2 regions of the Parafrigoribacterium humi genome follow, and region 2 is predicted to be linked to the other one. Evidence: predicted binding sites of a transcription regulator. Region 2 holds the regulator's gene; the other holds the start of a gene.
The links. Region 2 encodes HspR, which represses chaperone genes until heat shock. Its sites were predicted from a motif close to AAGTTGAGTCNNNNNGACTCAACTT; they were not measured.
Positions count from the first base shown of each region.

Region 1: a site for HspR is predicted at 8,270-8,294, ahead of ABUA28_RS02520 (Hsp20/alpha crystallin family protein). Genes of this name have one in related genera too.

Region 1 covers NZ_JBELOA010000001.1:526,537-536,814, reverse strand. Annotated here, with positions in the region: gene ABUA28_RS02570 (prenyltransferase) at 1-302, opposite strand, end outside; gene ABUA28_RS02565 (lycopene cyclase domain-containing protein) at 289-618, opposite strand; gene ABUA28_RS02560 (lycopene cyclase domain-containing protein) at 615-941, opposite strand; gene crtI (phytoene desaturase family protein) at 938-2,512, opposite strand; gene ABUA28_RS02550 (phytoene/squalene synthase family protein) at 2,509-3,402, opposite strand; gene ABUA28_RS02545 (polyprenyl synthetase family protein) at 3,399-4,469, opposite strand; gene idi (isopentenyl-diphosphate Delta-isomerase) at 4,471-5,055, opposite strand; gene ABUA28_RS02535 (MarR family winged helix-turn-helix transcriptional regulator) at 5,134-5,727, shown strand; gene ABUA28_RS02530 (pyrimidine dimer DNA glycosylase/endonuclease V) at 5,747-6,184, opposite strand; gene ABUA28_RS02525 (TIGR01777 family oxidoreductase) at 6,270-7,613, shown strand; gene ABUA28_RS02520 (Hsp20/alpha crystallin family protein) at 7,780-8,211, opposite strand; gene ABUA28_RS02515 (thioredoxin family protein) at 8,436-8,741, shown strand; gene nagZ (beta-N-acetylhexosaminidase) at 8,853-10,278, shown strand, end outside.
Region 2 covers NZ_JBELOA010000004.1:98,603-108,880, reverse strand. Annotated here, with positions in the region: gene ABUA28_RS08815 (isocitrate lyase/PEP mutase family protein) at 1-735, opposite strand, end outside; gene ABUA28_RS08810 (acyl-CoA thioesterase) at 883-1,431, shown strand; gene ABUA28_RS08805 (MFS transporter) at 1,444-2,805, opposite strand; gene ABUA28_RS08800 (hypothetical protein) at 2,911-3,489, opposite strand; gene dnaK (molecular chaperone DnaK) at 3,738-5,606, shown strand; gene ABUA28_RS08790 (nucleotide exchange factor GrpE) at 5,612-6,199, shown strand; gene ABUA28_RS08785 (DnaJ C-terminal domain-containing protein) at 6,206-7,192, shown strand; gene ABUA28_RS08780 (heat shock protein transcriptional repressor HspR) at 7,203-7,643, shown strand; gene ABUA28_RS08775 (LLM class flavin-dependent oxidoreductase) at 7,731-9,110, shown strand; gene ABUA28_RS08770 (class I SAM-dependent methyltransferase) at 9,198-10,278, shown strand, end outside.

The sequences.
Region 1 (10,278 bases), on a different contig from region 2:
CTCAAGATGACCGCGGTCCACAGCGTGATCCGGTGGATTCCGCGGTCGAGTACGGCCCCCTCCATGCCGCCCTTGCGGGGATTGGCAAGGTCGGACTCGTAGTCGAAGACATCGTTGATGCCGTACATCGCCAGGTTGTAGGGCACAAGAAAGAACACGGTGCCAATGATCAGCGGCGCATCGATGCGCCCGGTGCTGAGGTAGTAAGCCGCAGCAAACGGGAATGCGGTGTTGATCCAGCTGATCGGCCGCGAGGCCAGGAACAGCGATCTGGTCACTCCGCGGCGCTCACCCGTGCGCATCTGAGCCCCGCTTTCTGAGTAGTGACCACAGCGCGGGCAAAAGCATGAGTCCGGCCAACGGATAGGCAAAGTCTTCGATCGGCGCGAAACCGATCGCCAGGCCTGAAGTTAAGCGCGGGTCGTAGGCAACGAGGCCCGCACTGATCATGACGTTGTCGAAGGCTGCGGTCAGCGCAAGCAGGACGACCCCCGCGATCACGACGGGCAACCACCAACGCCGGATCAGTGAGGACCGAGACGGTCTGCCGACCAGCACCGCGACCAAGACAAGCGCGGCCACGACAAGAAAGAGGAGGCTGAGCACGGTGTAGCTCACGATCGAGCCTTCCTTCGGCTGAGGACACGCTCGACACCGGCAATGAGCACCATGGTGAGGTAGCAGAGAAAGAGCAGAAAGAACGGCTCCTCCAGTGGTAGCTCGGGCGCCAGCAGCACGCCGGTCATGATCGCCGTTTCGCCGCGAAAGAAAATGCCGAGGCCGATGCCAAAGAAATCCCAGACCAGAAAAAAGACGAGGCCGGCGGCGAGCACGATCGCGGCCCTACGGGCATCCCTCCAGAAGAACAGTCGGAATCGGTGGTCGATGAGCGCCATGCACCCGATCGCCACGAGCAACGTTGCGAGATAGAGAAAGCTCATAGTGGCTCCGCAAGAGCACCGGTGCTGATGTCGCCGCGCAGTCGCTTGATGACCAGCTCGGCGCTGATCAGGCACATTGGCAGACCGATTCCGGGCACTGTCGTGCCGCCCGCATAAAGCAACCCGTCTAGCTTGCTCGACGCATTCTTGCCGCGCAGAAATGCGCTTTGACGCAGGGTGTGTGCCGGGCCCAGGGCGGTGCCCCTCCACGAATTCAGATCCCGCTCGAAGTCTGCCGGGCCCATGGTGCGGCGCACCACAATGCGTTCGGCGAGATCCGGAATCTGTGCCCACTCGCTGATCTGGCGGATGACTTCGTCGGCAACTACCTCCACTGTGGCATCTCCTGCGCCGTCGATTCCGCCGTGGCCGATTCCGGGATCTGCCGGAACCGGAACGAGCACGAATAGGTTCTCGTGCCCTTCCGGTGCAACGGCGGAGTCCGTGGCACTCGGGCGGCAGACATAGATGGATGCAGGGCTTGGCACCGAGGTCACCGCGCCGAAAATTCTGCCGAAGTTGTCTGCCCAGTCCTCGGTGAAGAAGAGGCTGTGGTGGCTTAGTGCGGGAAGCACACCGCGAACCCCGAGAAAGACCAGAATCGCTCCGGGTCCCGCGACACGCTTGTCCCACCACTCCTGCGGATAGCTGCGCAGCTCCTGCGGTAGCAGTTGCGTTTCAGTGTGGTGCAGGTCTGCCGCGGAGACGACGACGTCCGCGTCGAGGTGCCGCGGGCTGCCCGCCGGATCGAGGTAGTCCACCCCGGTGACCCGCGGATGCGCACCTGCCGTCGTCGTGATCCGGGTCACGGTGGAACGGGTGAGGGTGGTCACCCCGGCGGCGTCTGCCAGCCGCGCGATGCTGTCGATGACCGCCGCGAAGCCGCCATCCGGATAGTAGACACCGTCTTCGAGATCGAGATGGCTCATCAGGTGGTACATGCTTGGCGTCATTGATGGCGCTGAGCCGAGGAACACGGCAGGGTAGCCGAGAATCTGGCGCAGGCGCAGGTCTGTCACGAATCGCGCGACGTAACGATCGAGCGGCTGAAGGAGCAGGCGCATGAGTCTGCCCGTCCGCCCCAGCACTTCGCCCACGAGCAGCGGCCGGAAGGAGGCGAAAGTCGAATAGAGAAAGCGCTCTGTCGCAATGCGATAGGTCTCGCGCGCTGAGGCCAGGTAGCGCTCCATCGCGGCGCCAGCACCCGGTTCGATCCGTTCGAAGGTGCGCGCATTCTCGTGGCGGTCGGCGACGATGTCCACCGGGTCCGCGTGCTTTTCGAAGAACACCCGGTAGCCGGGATCCAGGCGGCCGAGGCTGAGCTGTTCCGCAGCAGATGTTCCCATCAGCCGGTAGAAGTGGTCGAACACCTCGGGCATGAGGTACCACGACGGGCCGGTATCGAAGCGGAACCCGTCGCGCTCCCAGCTGCCTGCTCGACCGCCGAGTTCGCTGCGAGCTTCGAGAATGGTGGTGTTGTAGCCCTCTTTGGCGACCAGCGCTGCGGTTGCAAGACCCGCAATTCCTCCGCCGATAATCACGGCTGTTCCCCGTTGTCTGCTGCCGTTCATGAGTTGCCCCTACCGCGATTTCGCAGTTTGGCTCGCAGCAGGATTCGGAGCTTGACCTGCGCGGGCACGCTGATTCTTGTGTGAAGCAGCGTCGCGGCGGGCGCGCTGCGGACTCGAGTACTGAGTTCCTGGAACAGACCGTGTGCGGCGTCAATGGCGACGCGGCAGTTGGCCGGAAGCTGCGGGATGACCGCGGCCGCTTGGTCGAGGTCATCGTCGATGTCCTTCAGGAGCGCCAGCTTCTGCGACTCGGTGAGTTTTTCCGGATCGATCTCGGGAAAGTAGTTTCGGTGAAGATCGGTCCAGTCGACGCTCAGATCCCTCAGAAAATTGATCTTCTGGAAGGCGGCTCCGAGTCTGCGGGCACCATGCTCCAGTTGCATTCGTGTGTCTGGCGAGCATTCGGTGCCGTGTAGAAATACTCGAAGGCACATCAGCCCGATGACTTCTGCCGACCCATAGATGTAGTCGTCGACCTCTTCCGCAGTGAACGGCGATGGATCCAGGTCACGCCGCATCGAGGCAAAGAAGGGTGCGGTGAGCGAGGCGTTGATCCCGACAGACCGGGCGGTCTCCGCGAAGGAGTGCACGACGACATTCGTGCTGTAGCCACCCAGCACGGCATCCTGCGTTTCGCGTTCGAGCGCATCGAGCAGCGCCAGTTGGGCTGGCACGCTGAGGCCCGCCTGAGCGGCGGCGCCATCGACGATCTCGTCGGCAATGCGCACGAGACCGTAGATGTTCTCGATATTTGGGCGGACCGATTTGCCGAGCAGGTTCGACGCCATCCCGAAGGAGCTCGAATATTCGTGGATGATGGTAGCCGAGCTCTTGTGTGCCGCACGCGTATACAGCTTGAGGTCGGAGTCGGCGTCCGAGCGTCGTGTCACCAGGACCGCTCACCCGCTTTCGATGCCACTTCTCTGAGCTGCTCGCGCAGCGCGGGGGGAATAGCCGCCGCGGCGATGGCCGCCAGTGCAGCGTTGTTGTGTTCCGCGATCAATTGCTCGATAAACGATCGCGCCCCCACGGCCTCGAGTATCTCCTTCACGCGCGCAGCATCACTCTCGTCGGCATCGCCGCGCTCGAGAATCTCGCTGAGTTCGCTCGATTCACTGCGCTGGAGGGCGTAACACATCAGGGGTGTCACCTTCCCCTCCCGAATGTCGCTCGTAGTGCTCTTTCCCGTCAGTTCTTGGTCGCCGAAAACCCCGAGCACGTCGTCACGTAATTGGAACGCGATGCCCACGTTGCGACCGTACTCGCCGAGTGCGGCGAGTGTTGCGGCAGTGGCGCCGGCGAGCATCGCGCCGGCCTGCAGCGGTGCCTGGAACGAGTAGTGCGCCGTTTTCCACTGTGCCATTGAGATGACCTGCGACAGCACAGGCCTTTCGATGCCGCTGCTGTAGGCCACGTCTGCCAGCTCTCCGGCGGCCGTCACGAACATGCACTCCTCCAAGAGGTCGAGTAGTGCACCGCGTGCCTCGTGGGGAATGTCGAGTCTAGCGACGAGCGACTGGGACGCGTGAATGAGAAGGTCTCCGGCGAGAATTGCGGATGCCTGTCCCCAGCGTTCGGCGTTGGATGCGCTTGCCCCCCGCTCGAAAGCCTGTGATGCGAAGGAGCCGACAACGTTGGGCTGACCGCGGCGCACGACGTCTCCGTCGATGACATCGTCGTGCAGAAGGAATGCCGCGTGCAGAAGCTCAAACGCCATCGCCACGGTGACGGCGTCGTCGTCGTTGCTTCCTCCGAACGCGTGATAGGCGCCGACGACCAGTGCGGGTCGAAAACGTTTTCCCCCGTCGCTCGATCGACGGATGGCAGACCAGAGCTCTGCGTACTGTCGGCCGTATTGCACCGCTTCGCCTTCTTTCTGGTGAAAGAATGCGCTCAATCGTTCGGTGATGTCGTCTACTCGAACGGTATTACTGAAGAGCGGTGTCGTCAGTGTCATCTCACGCTCGCTCTCCCGCGTGGGCCAATTGAGTCGAGTCATGCTGTCGCGATCCGCCAAGAAGCGGCAGTAGCTGTGCCTGAAGCGCCAGCCAGGGGCTGAAGACCGCGGGGGTAAGCCGAATCGAACGTCCGAGGTCGAGGGGATCGACCCAGGCATGATCCATGACTTCGACGGGATGCAGCGTCGGCTCCTGCGAGGTAGACGCGATGTAGACCGGGCATACTTCGTTTTCGACAATGCCGGCGGCATCCACGGCTCGATAGCGAAAGACGGGAAGTGCTAGCTCAAGCTGGGTCAGTTCGAGCCCGACCTCGTAGGCTGCTCGTCGGTGTACCGCGGTGAGTAGTTGCTCTGCGGGAGCAGGATGCCCGCAGAATGAGTTGGTCCACACGCCTGGCCAGCTTGCCTTGCTCAGTGCGCGTCGGGTGATGAGAACGTGACCCTGCTCGTTGAGTACATAGCAGGAGAACGCGAGGTGCAATGGGGTATCAGGACCGTGCACACTCGCCTTGCTCGCCAGCCCGATCGCCTTGCCTTGCTCGTCGAGAAGTACAACATCTTCATTGTCGCTCGCGGTTGCCATCTCAACTCCCTTGAATTTTTATCTAGCATAGCTAATAAATAGCTTATCAAGCATTATCTTTCAGGATACGATAACAGGATGGTCGAACCAGCCAGCATCTCCAGTCGAGTCGAAGGGGCCATTCTCGACCCACGAGCGGTTGATCCGAAACAGGAGCTTGTCGACTATTCCGCGATGGACGACGCCGAGATCTCGCAGATCGTGCGGGTGCTGCAATCCATTCGGCGCTGGCGCGAGGCAGAACAGAAGATGAGCCTCAGCTCGCGAAACCACATGAAGTTGAACGAGAACGACATGAAAGCGCTGCGCTTTCTCGTGGTCTGCAAGAACGAGGGACTCATTGCTACTCCGGGTGGCCTCGCAGAGCACCTCAGTATTTCAAGCGCCTCCACCACGAAACTGCTTGACAGGCTCGCCGCCGCCGGACACATTGAGCGCTCAGCTCACCCGAGCGATCGACGCGCGCTGATGATCACGATCACCCAGCAGACTCACGAACAGGTGAGGGACACCGTGGGGCGAACCCATGCGCGCCGCTTCGACGTGGCAGCGAAGCTATCTCCCGAAGATCGCGAAGTGGTCATTCGCTTTCTCAATGACCTCAGCAATACGAGTGACGAGGCCCAGGAGCTACAGGGCGAGGCGGCAGTGCGCCCGCAGAACGCAGATTAAGAGTCAGGCCGTGAGACGCTCAGCCGCTCGGCCTCTCCCACGTCGCGATCGGTCCGTCTTCGACGACAAACAGCGGATGTGGTCGAGGTTCTCGCAGATCGATCCAGCGCTCAGCAACCGCCGGGCTGCGACTGGCCAGTTTGCGCGTGAGGTGCGTCCACTCGTAGGCGAGTTGACCCCTCGTCACCGGGATTGGAGCGACCGGCTTGGGGCGGTCGTGGATTCGCGTGCGGTCGAAGTGATAGCCACGGGCATCCGCCTCGTCGGCGATGCCGCTGAGAAAGCGAGCGACCGCGGCCTCGGGCGTAGCGTGATCCCGAAATCTCTCCAGCTGCGGATGCTGTCGGTAGCCCTTGGTCGCACCCGCGAGTACCGCTTGTGCCAGAAGCGCCTCCCGCCAGCATGCCGTCAGGGCTTGCCGGTCGAAGTACTGGGGGTTCACGGACCAGAGTCTCACCAGCACCACACTAGCGACCGTCAACGGGAGTTCCGTTCGGCCACCGCGCGAGTGAAGGGAAGTGCCCGCAGTGACGATCACGTACATGAGCATCGTTCAATCTCCGATTGATGAGGTCTTCGCCTGGCATGAGAGGCCTGGGGCATTTTCGAGGCTTGCACCGCCATGGCAACCGGCGCGAGTGCTGGTAGAAAGCGCATCGCTCAAGGACGGAGAGGCAGTGCTGGGATTACCGGGCGGCCTCACCTGGGTGTCGCGGCACGACCCCGATGGCTATGACCCGCCCCGACGCTTCATTGACACCATTGGCGTGGACGGCCTGGCTTCGCTTCCAGTCCGCGCCCTCGTGAACTGGCGGCACAGTCACGAGTTCGCGGTGGAATCGGCGACGACAACCAGGGTGACCGATCGAGTCGAGACGCCGGTGGGGTCGAGGGCGCTTCGGCCCATGTTCGTCTATCGACACCGGCAATTGGCCGATGATCTCGCTGCACACCGGTGGGCCGCGGGTATGGGTGCCCCATCGCTCACGATTGCGATGACCGGATCGTCTGGACTGGTCGGCTCCGCTCTTTCGGCGTTCCTCTCGACGGGAGGGCATCGCGTCGTGCGGCTCGTGCGCGGGCGTGCGCGCGGTGCGGATGAGCGGCACTGGGATCCGATGCATCCAGACCCCGGGCTCCTCGATGGCGTCGACGCGCTCATCCATTTGGCAGGCGAGTCGATCGCCGGCCGGTTCACCGAGAACCACAAGAAGGCGATTCGGGGCAGCCGGATCATCCCGACCCGGAGACTGGCTGAAATCGCGGCGAGCGCATCCGGGGGACCCAAGGTTCTGGTTGTTGCCTCGGCCGTCGGCTATTACGGCGTCGACCGTGGCGACGAAGAGCTGACCGAAGAAAGTAGTCGAGGCCAGGGATTTCTGGCGGATGTCGTGGCTGAGTGGGAGGCCGCGGCCGGGCCGGCAGCTGAGGCCGGCATTCGCGTGATTTCGATCCGCACCGGGATCGTGCAGGCGGCTCGAGGTGGAACCCTTCGCTTGTACCGTCCCTTGTTCGCCGCGGGCCTCGGTGGCCCCATCTCTGACGGGCGTCAATGGGTCTCGTGGATCGACCTGGACGATCTCGTCGACGTGTATCACCGTGTGGTGGTTGACCCCGAGATGTCGGGGCCGATCAACGCCGTGGCGCCCGTGGCAGTGCGCAACGCGCAGTACGCACGCACGCTGGCGGGGGTGCTGCGCAGGCCGGCGCTGCTTCCAGTACCGGCCTTCGCACCGCGAATTCTGCTGGGCTATGAGGGTTCAGCCGAGCTCGCCGAAGCCGACCCGCGTGTGGTTCCCGCGAAGCTCGAGCGGGCCGGGCATCACTTTCGCCAGCCCGTTCTCGAAGGTTCTCTTCGACATCAGCTCGGCAGAGTCATCTGCTGACGCCGGGCTGGTTTTGCTCGTCTGGTCAGCTCACCCCGCTCAGGAAAGCCCGTGGCCATTCGAGGTCTGCCAAGGGAAGTCGGGTTCAGCGACGCTAAAGAGGTCACGGGCCGCAGTTGGGGATGTGCCCAGACTGCGACCCGTGACCGAGGACTGCTCGACGCGATTATGCGGTGACCTCCACCGGCTTCTCCGCGGTGCCGTTCGCGGTGATCGCGACCTTGCGCGGCTTGGCCTTGGCGCTCATCGGAATCATGACGCTCAGCACGCCGTTGTCGTAGTTCGCACTGATGTTCTCGGTGTCGATCCCGTCGCCGAGATTGAGCTGGCGAAGGAAGCTGCCGCTGGGGCGTTCATGTGCGAGCCACTTCACACCGTCATCGCTGTGAGCCGTGCGCTCGGCGCGAATGGTGAGCAACTGGCCGTCGACATCCACATCGACCGAGCCGGGGTCGATGCCGGGGAGGTCGGCACTCAGGATGTAGTGATCGCCATCGCGATACAGGTCGATCGGCATCAGGCGTGGGCCCTGACGCGAGTCGAGGAGGTTTGCAGCGACGCGGTCCAGTTCACGGAATGGGTCGAACAACATTGCCATTTTCATCTACTCCTTCGCAGCGCGTGCCTTGTGGACAAGCGCAACCGGTTTCTTTCTAAACTTGAGTCGTATACGCTCAAGTACGAAAATATTAGCACTCTCGGTTGAAGAGTGCCAGTTATTCGCAGAGAGCGAAATCGCCTCGCTGGCGGCCTGGCATCCGCGCCGTGACCCCGGGTCGCGACGCCTGCGCGACACTGTGGAGTGAGCGCAGAATGGGTCGTATGAACGTGGAGATCCTGCACATCGACGAATGCCCCAATTGGCAGGAGGCGGGCCGACGGATGCGGTCAGCGCTGGACGAAACCGGGTACGACGATGTTGCCGTGCGATATCGCCTGCTCGAATCGTCGGACGATGCCGATGGCACCATGTTCGCAGGGTCGCCCACGGTGGCGGTGGACGGCGTCGACCTGTTCCCCACGGGAGAACGCACGAGCGAGCTGTGCTGTCGCATCTACTTCACGCCTGCCGGCATTGCCGGGGCTCCTACGACGGAGCAGTTCGTCGAGCGCCTTCGAGCCCTCTGAGCGCTCGGCGGAGGGGAGAGCCGGATAAGCGTGCCAGGCGTTGCGAATGTTTTGTTTGTAAGGTTTACTAAATGGCATGCGGGTGTCTGAGAACAGTGTCTGGCGGATGTCGTGACGGCATCCGCGACCCTGCTGCCCGGCTTCGTCGGCACGGCCCTGCCGCGCTGGCTCGCCGCGCGCCTGCGTGACGGTCTCGCCGGCGTCTGCCTCTTCGGCGCGAACATCGCCTCCCGCGATCAGCTGCGCCGCCTCACGGACGAGATCCGCGCGGCCAACCCGCACGCGCTCATCGCGATCGACGAGGAGGGCGGAGACGTCACCCGGCTCTACCACGAGACCGGGTCGCCCTACCCGGGCAACGCCATCCTGGGCCGCATCGACGATTCCGAATACACGGAGTCTGTCGCGCGCTCGATCGGGCTCGAGCTGCGCAGCGCCGGCGTCAACCTGGACTTTGCGCCGGATGTCGACATCAATTCCAACCCGGACAATCCGGTGATCGGGGTGCGCAGTTTCGGCGCAGACCCCGCGCTCGTCGCCAGGCACGGAGAGGCCTGGGTGCGCGGGCTGCAGTCCACCGGGGTCGCGGCGTGCGCGAAGCACTTTCCCGGTCACGGCGACACGGCAACGGATTCGCACCTCTCGCTCCCCGTGGTCGACCTGCCGCTAGAGGAGCTTCGCGCCCGGGAGCTGCTGCCGTTCGCTGCGGTGGTCGCGTCGCGCGCGATCATGACGTCCCACATCCTGCTGCCCCGCATCGACGCGAGCGGCCCGGCCACCTTCTCCCGGGCGATCCTGCAGGAGCTGCTGCGCGAGGAACTCGGCTACGAGGGCGTGATCGTCTCGGACGCCCTCGACATGACCGGCGCGAGCGAGGAGATCGGCATCGCCGGAGCCGCCGTGCGCGCGCTCGCCGCGGGCTGCGACCTGCTCTGCATCGGCACAGACACGACCGACGAGCAGCTCGGCGAGATCGAGCGGGAGATCGAGCGCGCCGTCGCCGATGGTCGTCTCGAGGCTTCGCGGCTCGCCGACGCGGCCTCGCGCACCGGGGCGCTCGCGCGGGAGCTTGTGGCCGGGTCCGAGGCGGCGGGAGACGAACCCGCGTTCCCGCTCGATCGCACGGTCGCGGTGTTCGATATCCAGCCCGGTATCGCGGTCCACAGCGATCGTGTTCTCGTGTCGATGGTCACGGAGGCAAACATCGCGATCGGCGCCTCGCCCTGGGGGGTCGAGGCGGCGGGTGCAAACACACTGAGAGTGTACGAGGGCGAAGCGATACGCGTGCCGATTGGTGCGCAACCGGTGGTGATCGGCAAAGACAACCACCGGCTCCCCTGGGTGCGCGAGGCGATCGACCGAGCGCGCCACGAATATCCGAATGCCCTCATTGTCGACATGGGCTGGCCGAGCGACGACCGGGCCTACGCCGATGTCGCCACGTTTGGCGGCTCCCGGCATGTTGGGAGTGCGCTGCTCTCGTGGTTGGAAAGCGCGGAAGCGATGAGCGAGGCCTCGCTTGTGGGCGCGCCGCCGC
Region 2 (10,278 bases):
GAGCGGCCTCCCGCCGAAGCTCACCCGTGAGACGCCGAGTTCCGCGAGGCGCTTCAGGGGCACGGATGTCGCCCCGGAGATTACAGACACCTTGCCGTCGATCTCCTCCAGCGCCCGCGTCACCTTCTCCTCCGTGTCGAGCCCGAGCACGAAGATCACGTCCGCGCCGGCACCGAGGTAGGAATTGGCGCGCTGCACCATGTCGTTCCACTCGCCCCCGCGCACGAGGGTGTCCACGCGCGCGTTGATCACGAGCGGAACCCCGACGGTGCGTGCGGTCTCGCGCACGGCGGCGACTCTCGCCGTCGCGATCTCGAGCGGGAACAACTGCCCAGCCGCTGCATCCACCGTGTCCTCGATGTTCAGTCCCGCGGCCCCCGTCGCGATGAGTCTCGCGATGTTGTGTTCGAGGGCCGCGACATCCCTCGCGTAGCCGCGCTCGAAGTCGACGGACACCGGGATGTCCACGGCGTGGGTGATGAGAGAGGCTGCGGCGAGCGCCTGGTCGAGACTGAGTCCCTCGCCGTCGGGCACGTCATGCGCGAACGAGATGGCATGGCTCGCGGTCGCGAGGGCCTTCACTCCGGGGACGGCGGCGACGGTGCGGGCCGTGATGGCATCCCACACGTTCGTCACGATGAGCGGCGTGCCCGGCACGTGAAGCGAGCGAAGCAGCTCGGCCCTGGCGGCGGTCTGCACGAGCTCGGAGGTCGATGAGATGGCTGAAGAGGACATACCTCAAGCATGCGCCGCCGACGTCGTTCGCGCGAGTGCGGGATGCCGTGGCCGACTCGCACAGTCGGCGCCCGCATTCGAGGCAACACCTTGTGCACTCCCCACAGCCGTATCGCTCGCGCGGGAGAGCGAGGTTAGCCTGTGCCGGTGAACATGTTCCTGCGCACCCTGTGGACACTGCTGCGCGCGCGGCGCCGGCCGAGGCTCGCAATGAGCGACGTGGGGCGACTGCCCATGCGCGTGCTCCCCAACGATCTCGACGTGCAGCGGCACGTCAACAACGGCGTGTACCTCTCCCTCATGGATCTCGGCCGGCTCGACCTCCTGGTCCGCACGAGTGCATGGCGGCGGATGCGCGCCCGCGGTGTCTACCCGGTGATCGCGAGCGAGACCATCAGCTTTCGCAAGTCATTGACGCTCTGGCAGCGCTACACGCTTGAAACCCGCATAGTCGGTTACGACGACCGTGCCGTGTACGTCGAGCAGCGCTTCGTCGTCGGTGGGGAGATCTACGCTCGTGCACATCTCCGCGGCCGCTTTCTCAAGGCAGGCGGCGGAGTGGTGAGCATCGCAGAACTCGCCGAGGTGCTCGGGATGCCCGTGACCGAGCTCGCGAGACCGGAGTGGGTCGACCGCTGGGCCCAGGACGTGGCGCTCCCGTCGACGCGCGCCGAAGCTCCCAGCACCTGGGAGTGAGTGCGGCAGGACTCAGGACATGACGTCGGGCCGCGACTTCACCGGCAGCAGCAGAAGCAGGCCCACGAGTAGCACGAGCGCGATGCCGAGAACGCCCCACACCTGCGCACCGAACGCGGTGACGAAGATCGCGAATGCCGTCGGTGCCAGGAACGTTGCCGCCTTCCCAGTCGTCGCGTAGAGCCCGAACATCTCGCCCTGGCGCTCCGCCGGAACGATCCGGGAGAGGAAGCTGCGGCTTGCCGACTGGGCCGGCCCGACGAACAGGCACATGATCAGTCCGAAGATCCAGAAGATGGCCGCCCCGCCGTCGTGGAAGAGGAGGATCGCGATCGCGGCGATCACCGTGCCCGCGAGTGCCGTGACCATCACCGGCTTGGGACCGACCCGATCGTCGAGGCGACCGACGAGGAGGGTGGAGAGTCCGGCCACGATGTTCGCGGCGATCGCGAAGACGATCACGTCACCGCTGGAGAAGCCGAAGGTGCCCGCGGCGAGCACCCCGCCGAAGGTGAACACTCCGGTCAGGCCGTCGCGGAAGATCGCGCTCGCGATGAGGAAGCCGAGCGTCGGCCGGTTGGTGCGCCACAGCTTCGCGATGTCGTGCCCGAGGATGGCGTAGGAGCGGAAGAAGCCCACCCTCAGTTTTTTCTGCGGAGGCACCGAGAACTCCGGCACCTTGAACAGGAGCGGCAGAGCGAAGAGCCCGAACCAGGCCGCGGCGAGCACCATCGACACCCGCACCGAGAGGCCGTTCTCGCTCGTCACGCTGAACAGTCCGACCTCCGGGTGGATGAAGCCGAAGTAGAGGATGAGCAGCAGCACGATGCCACCGAAATAGCCCATGGACCATCCGAAGCCGCTGATCTTGCCGATCGTCTTCGTGCTCGCCACCTGGTGCAGCATCGCGTTGTAGTTGACCCCGGCGAACTCGAAGAACACGGTGCCGGCGGCGATGAGGAACAGCCCGAGCCAGAGCAACTCGGCCCGCGGCTCGACGAAGAACAGCAGCGCGCTGAACAACACGACGATGTAGGTGTTGACGCCGAGCCAGAGCTTGCGCCTGCCCGAGCCATCCGAGCGCTGGCCGGTCACGGGCGCGAAGAGGGCGATGACGAGGCCCGCGCCACCGATCCACCAGCCGAGCTGCGCGGACACGTAGTCCGTACCGCCGAACGCCGGGGTGCTCGTGAGATAGACGGTGAAGACGAAGGTCGTGATGACCGCGTTGAAGGATGCCGAGCCCCAGTCCCACAGGGCCCACGAGAAGATCCGCGAACGGCTGGTCTTCCTGTCGACGAGCCCGCCGCCCGTGGCGACCTGGCCCGTCGTGCCTGCGACCCCGTTGTCGCTCGGCTGAACTGTTTCAGTCATGGACTCAGGCTAGTGGGCTGGCCTGCTTCGACACGCGCAATGAAGGCCGGTCCACAGCGCGGACCGGCCTTCATTGTCGGGTAAATCTAGTGAGATCGCTCCGATCTACAGTGCGAGGTGCGCGCCGAGCGAGATGTTGCAGGCGGTGGCGATCACCAGGTACATGAGCCACAGTCCGGTGAGGATGTGGAACAGCCCGAGGCCACGCTCACCGATCTTCATACCGATCGAGGCAAAGAAGTCGCAGAAGTACACGAGTGCCAGGCCGATGAAGAGGAGCCCGACGGGCCAGTCGCCGACCGCGAAGAACACGACGGCGCCCACGACGGACAGGATGAAGAACGCGACGCACATGCCCGCGTTCGGGCGGCCGTCGTGCTGGTGCAGCCGGTTGTAGCCGATTGCGAACCAGTGGATGCCATACGCGGAGAACGCGAGAGCCGCCATGTACAGCGGGGCATCCTTGAATACCTGGAACCACGTCAGTCCGACGAACAGGATGATGCCTGTGACGAACTGACAGAAGCCGGGCAACCAGATGCCCCAGACTCCCATGGAGCCGTCAACGCGTTGGTCGCGTTTAGGCCAGCCGAACAGTTCCGCCGGGCCGTAGATCAGATAGCCGGTGCCCAGGCCGAAGAACCCGAGCGCGAGTGGAACAAACGGTGAAATTGCGAATGTCATTTTCCATCTCCTAAAGACACGTCGTCGTGTCTTTGTCGCAACTTACTCCGCAGAAATCGAGCGAGGCAAGAGTTTCGGCCGAGTCGTACGCCGTGTCGCAGGTCCGTGTTTGAGACTTGAGTCGCCTAGACTCAAGATTTGCTGAATCAACTTGACATTGACAAGGGCATTCGTAAACTTGAGTAGGTGAGGCTCAAGTCTCGCGTCAGACTTGTCACATTCGCATCGATATAAGGAGAAAAGAGCGCATGGCTCGAGCAGTAGGAATCGACCTCGGAACCACCAACTCCGTGGTCTCGGTACTCGAAGGTGGAGAACCCACCGTAATCGCAAACGCTGAAGGTTTCCGCACCACGCCATCCGTCGTGGCCTTCACCAAGGACAACGACGTGCTGGTGGGCGAGACCGCCAAGCGCCAGGCCGTCACGAACGTCGACCGCACCATCGCATCCGTCAAGCGCCACATGGGCACGGACTGGACGACGACCATCGACGGCAAGAAGTACACGCCGCAGGAGATCTCGGCCCGCATCCTCGCCAAGCTCAAGCGCGATGCGGAGTCCTACCTCGGCGACACCGTGACGGACGCGGTCATCACCGTTCCCGCCTACTTCAACGACTCCGAACGCCAGGCCACCAAGGAGGCCGGCGAGATCGCGGGCCTCAACGTGCTGCGCATCATCAACGAGCCGACCGCCGCAGCTCTCGCCTACGGGCTCGACAAGGGCAAGGAAGACGAGCTCATCCTGGTCTTCGACCTCGGTGGCGGAACCTTCGACGTCTCCCTGCTCGAGGTGGGCAAGGACGACGACTTCTCCACTATCCAGGTGCGCGCGACCGCCGGCGACAACCGGCTCGGTGGCGACGACTGGGACGAGCGCGTGGTCGACTACCTGGTCAAGCGCTTCAAGGATTCCACCGGCGTCGACGTGTCCAAGGACAAGATCGCCAAGCAGCGCCTCAAGGAGGCTGCGGAGCAGGCGAAGAAAGAACTGTCGTCGTCCACCAGCACGAGCATCCAGCTGCCCTACCTCTCGCTCACCGAGAACGGCCCGGCGAACCTCGACGAGACGCTCACCCGCGCCAAGTTCGAAGAGCTCACCGCTGACCTGCTTAAGCGCACCGAGAAGCCGTTCCACGACGTCATCAAGGAGGCCGGAGTCAAGGTCGCCGATGTGGCCCATGTCGTGCTGGTCGGCGGTTCGACCCGCATGCCGGCCGTCGTCGAACTGGTCAAGAAGCTCACGGGCGGCAAGGACCCGAACAAGGGCGTGAACCCGGATGAGGTCGTCGCCGTCGGCGCTGCCCTCCAGGCCGGCGTGCTGAAGGGCGAGCGCAAGGACGTTCTGCTCATCGACGTGACCCCGCTCTCCCTCGGCATCGAGACCAAGGGTGGCATCATGACCAAGCTCATCGAGCGCAACACCGCCATCCCGACCAAGCGCAGCGAGACGTTCACCACCGCGGACGACAACCAGCCGTCCGTGGCGATCCAGGTGTTCCAGGGCGAGCGCGAGTTCACCCGCGATAACAAGCCGCTCGGCACCTTCGAGCTCACCGGCATCGCGCCGGCGCCCCGCGGCATCCCGCAGGTCGAGGTCACCTTCGACATCGACGCGAACGGCATCGTGCACGTCTCGGCGAAGGACAAGGGCACCGGCAAGGAGCAGTCGATGACGATCACCGGCGGCTCGTCGCTGCCGAAGGAAGACATCGAGCGCATGGTGCGCGAGGGCGAGGAGCACGCCGCGGAGGACAAGAAGCGCCGCGAGGAGGCCGAGACCCGCAACACCGCGGAGCAGCTCGCCTACCAGACCGAGAAGCTCATCAAGGACAACGAAGACAAGCTGCCGGACGACGTGAAGAGCGACGTGCAGGCGGATGTCGACGCCCTGAAGAGCGCGCTCGCGGGCGAGGACGCGGATGCCGTGAAGACGGCCTTCGAGAAGCTCAGCGAAAGCCAGCAGAAGCTCGGCGAAGCGATCTACGCTAACCAGGGCGGCGAGGATGCGGGCGCGGAGGCACCCGCGGACGAAACCGCAGAGGAAGCATCGACCGACGACGAGGACATCGTCGACGCCGAAGTGGTGGACGACGAGCCAGACGACAAGAAATAAGGGCAATGACTGACAAGAAGAAGCCGGAAGACTTCGACCCCGAGTCGGGAGCGGACGCTCCCGGCTCGGGGAGCCCCGTCGAGGGCGAGGAGATCATCGAGGCCGAGGGACCGGATATCGAGACCTCGCTCACGGATGCCGACCTCGAGTTCCTGAAGAACGGAGTGGAGCCCGACCTCGCCGCGGAGCGGCTGGCCGATCTCCAGCGTCTCCAGGCGGAGTATGTCAACTATCGCAAACGCGTCGAGCGCGACCGCGAGGCCAATCGCGAGTTCGTGGTCGCCGAGGTGATCGGCGGCCTGTTCCCGGCGCTCGACGACCTCAGGCTCGCCGAGATCCATGGTGATCTCGAGGAGGGGCCGATGTCGATCATCGCGCAGAAGCTGCGCGCGGGGCTTGAGAAGTTCGGCCTCACCGTCGTGGGCGAGAAGGGCGAAGAGTTCGACCCGCACATCCACGAGGCGCTCATGCAGCTGCCGAGCCCGGACGTCACGACCCAGGTCGTGGCGGACGTGATCCAGCCCGGATACAAGCTGGGCGACCGACTTCTGCGCGCGGCGAAGGTCGCTGTGTCCGTGCCCGCGGAGAAGTAGCCGCTCGTGGCAAGCCAGGATTGGTTCGACAAGGACTTCTACAAGGTGCTGGGCGTGCCGAAAGACATTTCGGCTGCCGACCTGAAGAAGAGTTACCGCAAGCTCGCGCGCAAGTACCACCCGGACTCCAATCCGGGGGATGCGGCTGCGGAGGCGAAGTTCAAGGAGATCAGCGAAGCACACGCGGTGCTCTCCGACCCCGAACAGCGCAAAGAGTACGACCAGATGCGTGCCATGGGCGCAGGGGCACCGCGCTTCACCGCGGGCGGCGGCGGCCAGGCCGGCGGCTTCGAAGACATCTTCGGCGGCATGTTCGGCCAGGGCAACCAGCGCACGACGCGCTCGGCGGGCGGCTTCGAGGACATCTTCGGCGGCATGTTCGGCGGGGGCAACTTCGGGCAGCCGGGCGGAGGTTTCCGTGGGCAGGGCGGGCCGACCAAGGGCCGCGACATCACGGCGACGACCTCGCTCGATTTCATCACGGCCATCCGCGGCGAGACCGTGAAGCTGCAGGCCGCCGGCGGAAAGCCGATCAGCGTGAAGATCCCGGCCGGTGTGAGCGACGGGCAGAAGATCCGGCTGCGGGGCAAGGGCGAGGCGAGTATCGATGGTGGCCCCGCGGGCGACCTGACGCTCACGGTGTCCGTGCACAAGCATCCGGTGTTCGAGCGCGACGGACTGAACCTGCGGGTGGATGTTCCGGTCACCTTCGTCGAGGCGACGCTCGGAGCGACGATCGAGGTTCCGACCCTCGGCGGTGACCCCGTGAAACTACGCGTGACCCCGGGGACCCCGAGCGGCCGCGTGCTGCGGGTCAAGGGTCGTGGCGTCACGACGAGCAAGGCGACGGGTGACCTGCTCGCGACCGTGCAGGTCGCGGTGCCGGGGCACCTCACGGCGGATGCGAAAAAGCACCTGGAGGCATTCGCGAAAGCAATGCCGACGGAGAACCCGCGCACCGAACTGCTGGCAAAGGCCCGCGGCCAGGGATGAACGGCGAGCCATGAACGACGAGCTGAGTGCGGATGCGCCCCTGTTTGCGATCGCGGTCGCCGCAGATCTCGCCGCCATGCACCCGCAGACCCTGAGGCAGTACGACCGGCTCGGCCTGGTGTCCCCGAAGCGCACGGCGGGACAGTCGCGCCGGTATTCGATGCGCGACGTGCTGCAACTGCGGGAGGTCGCTCGGCTGAGCGCGGAGGGCGTGAGCCTCGAGGGCATCCGTCGCATCCTGCAACTCGAGAATCGCGTGAGCGAACTGACCGATCGCGTGCATGAACTCGAGGCGGCCCTCGCGGACGAGCTCCTGCAGCGCCCGGGATCCCGGGTGTTCGCGGCAGGCTCTGCGGGCGACGTGATCTCGCTCAGGGCCGGAACGAGAGCACAGCGCTCCAACCAGCTCGTGGTGTGGCGCCCGCGCGGCTGGCCCTGGCACCAGGGCTGAGCTCGCCCGAGCCGCGGCACACGTCTTATGTGACCTCGTGTTTCGTGCCGAGATGACGTCTCGGCGGCGCCGAGGCACCATTGCACCATGCCCAGACAGATTCGCTTCAACGCCTTCGACATGAACTGCGTCGCCCACCAGTCCGCCGGAATGTGGCGTCATCCCGACGACCAGGCGTGGCGCTACAAAGACCTCAGCTACTGGACCGAGCTCGCCAAGCTGCTCGAGCGCGGCAAGTTCGACGGCATCTTCATTGCGGATGTGCTCGGCACCTATGACGTGTACGGCGGCAACAACGAGGCCGCGATACGTCACGGTGCGCAGGTTCCCGTCGGAGACCCGCTCCTTGTGATCCCCGCCATGGCCTACGTCACCGAGAACCTCGGCTTCGGCGTGACAGCGGGAACGGCGTACGAACACCCGTATCCCTTCGCACGTCGCATGTCGACGCTCGACCACCTCACGAACGGCCGCATCGGCTGGAACGTCGTCACCGGCTACCTGCCGTCTGCCGCGCGCAACATGGGTCACGACGACCAGATGGAGCACGACGACCGCTACGACTACGCCGACGAGTACCTCGAGGTGCTCTACAAGCTGTGGGAGGGGTCCTGGGAAGACGACGCTGTCGAGCGCAACCGCGAGACCGGCGTCTTCACCGACCCGAAGAAGGTGCACGAGATCGGGCACAAGGGCAAGAACTTCACCGTGCCCGGCATCCACATCTCCGAGCCGTCGCCGCAGCGTTCTCCCGTGATCTACCAGGCCGGGGCGTCACCCCGCGGCATCGAGTTCGCGGCGGGCAACGCCGAGGCGATCTTCGTGGCCAACTCCACCAAGTCCGGGCTCAAGGCCACGGTCAAGAAGATCCGGGATGCCCTCGAGGCCGCCGGGCGCGACCGCTATTCCGCGAAGATCTACACCCTGCTCACGATCATCACCGACTCCACCGAGGAGAAGGCGCGCGCCAAGTACGAGGACTACCTCAAGTACGCGAGCCCCGAGGGTGCGCTCGTGTTCATGTCGGGCTGGATGGGCGTCGACCTGTCGACCTATGACCTCGACGAGCCGATCGGCAACGTCAAGAGCAACGCCATCCAGTCCGCTGTCGCGAACGTGCAGAGGGGTGGCGAAGACGGCAAGCAGTGGACGGTGCGCGACATCGCCATCCAGGGTGCCATCGGCGGCCTCGGCCCGTTCATCATCGGCAGCGGCGAGCAGATCGCCGACCAGCTGCAGGAGTGGGTGGAGGAGACGGATGTCGACGGCTTCAACCTCGCATACGCCATCACCCCCGGTACCTTCGAGGACATCGTCGAGTTCGTGATCCCCGTGCTGCAGGCGCGCGGCGCGTACCAGACCGAGTACACCGAGGGCACGCTGCGCAACAAGCTGCACGGCAAGGGGGACCGCCTGCCCGAGGAGCACAAGGGTGCCCAGTACCGCGTGGGCGCGCTGGAGCTATAAGGATCGCGCCAGCGATCCTGCGACGCCAGCGCCGAGCGAGCCTGCGAGCGAGGTAGCACTTGTCAGGCACCCACTACCGTTGCTTGGGTGACCTCCTTTTCGTTCGACGCGCTTGGGCGCTGGCCGGATGTCGAGGCCGACAACCTGTTCGCCGCGGATGCCGCGGATCGGTTGATCCTGGATGAGGCCGCCGCGGCGGTGAAGGCGAGCGCGCCCGGCGAGGTCGCGGTGGTCGGCGACAGTTACGGTGCACTCACGCTCGGTGCGGCCGCCCTGCACGGTGCCGCGGACATTCGGGTGCACCAGGACGCCCTCTCGGGAGAGCTGGCCCTCGCGCACAATGCCGAAGGGTTCGGGCTCGGCGAGAGCTTCCAGACGATGCCGCTGGGCGCGGAGCTGCTGGGGGGTGCGCATGTGGTTCTGCTGCGCCTGCCGCGCAGCCTCGATGCGCTCGACGAGATCGCCGGACTCATTGCCGAGCACGCCGCCGCCGATGTAACCATCTATGCCGGTGGCATGATCAAGCATCTCGCACTCGCCATGAACGAGGTGCTCGCGCGGTACTTCGTTGAGGTGCACCCGGGCCTCGCTCGGCAGAAGGCGCGGGTGTTGACGGTGCGCGATACGACGGCTCCTTCAACCGACTTCGCAGGCCCAGTCGGCGCTGGCGTCGCGGGATCGCTGGCGCGGTCCTCACAGCTCCAGCGCACTACTCGACCCGCCCAGGTGTGGCCACAGCGGGAGTTCCACGCGGATCTCGGCCTGTGGGTGTGCGCCCACGGCGGTGCCTTCGCCGGGACGCGCGTCGACATCGGCACCCGTTTTCTGCTCGGTGTTCTGCACGAGGCGAAGCCGGATGCCGCATCCGCCATCGACCTCGGCTGCGGTACAGGGGTGCTCGCCTCCGCGCTCGCGATGGCGCGGCCGGGCATCTCGGTGACCGCAACAGACCAGTCGGCCGCGGCGGTGGCATCCGCCCGGGCGACGACGGAGGCCAACGGCGTCGCCGACCGGGTGCGCGTCGTGCGCGATGACGGGCTTGCCAGTCAGCCGGATGCCTCCGCGGAGCTGATCCTGCTCAACCCGCCATTTCACGTCGGCAGCACGGTCCACGCCGGGATTGCACCCAGGCTCTTCACCGACGCGGCCAGGGTGCTGGCCCCGGGCG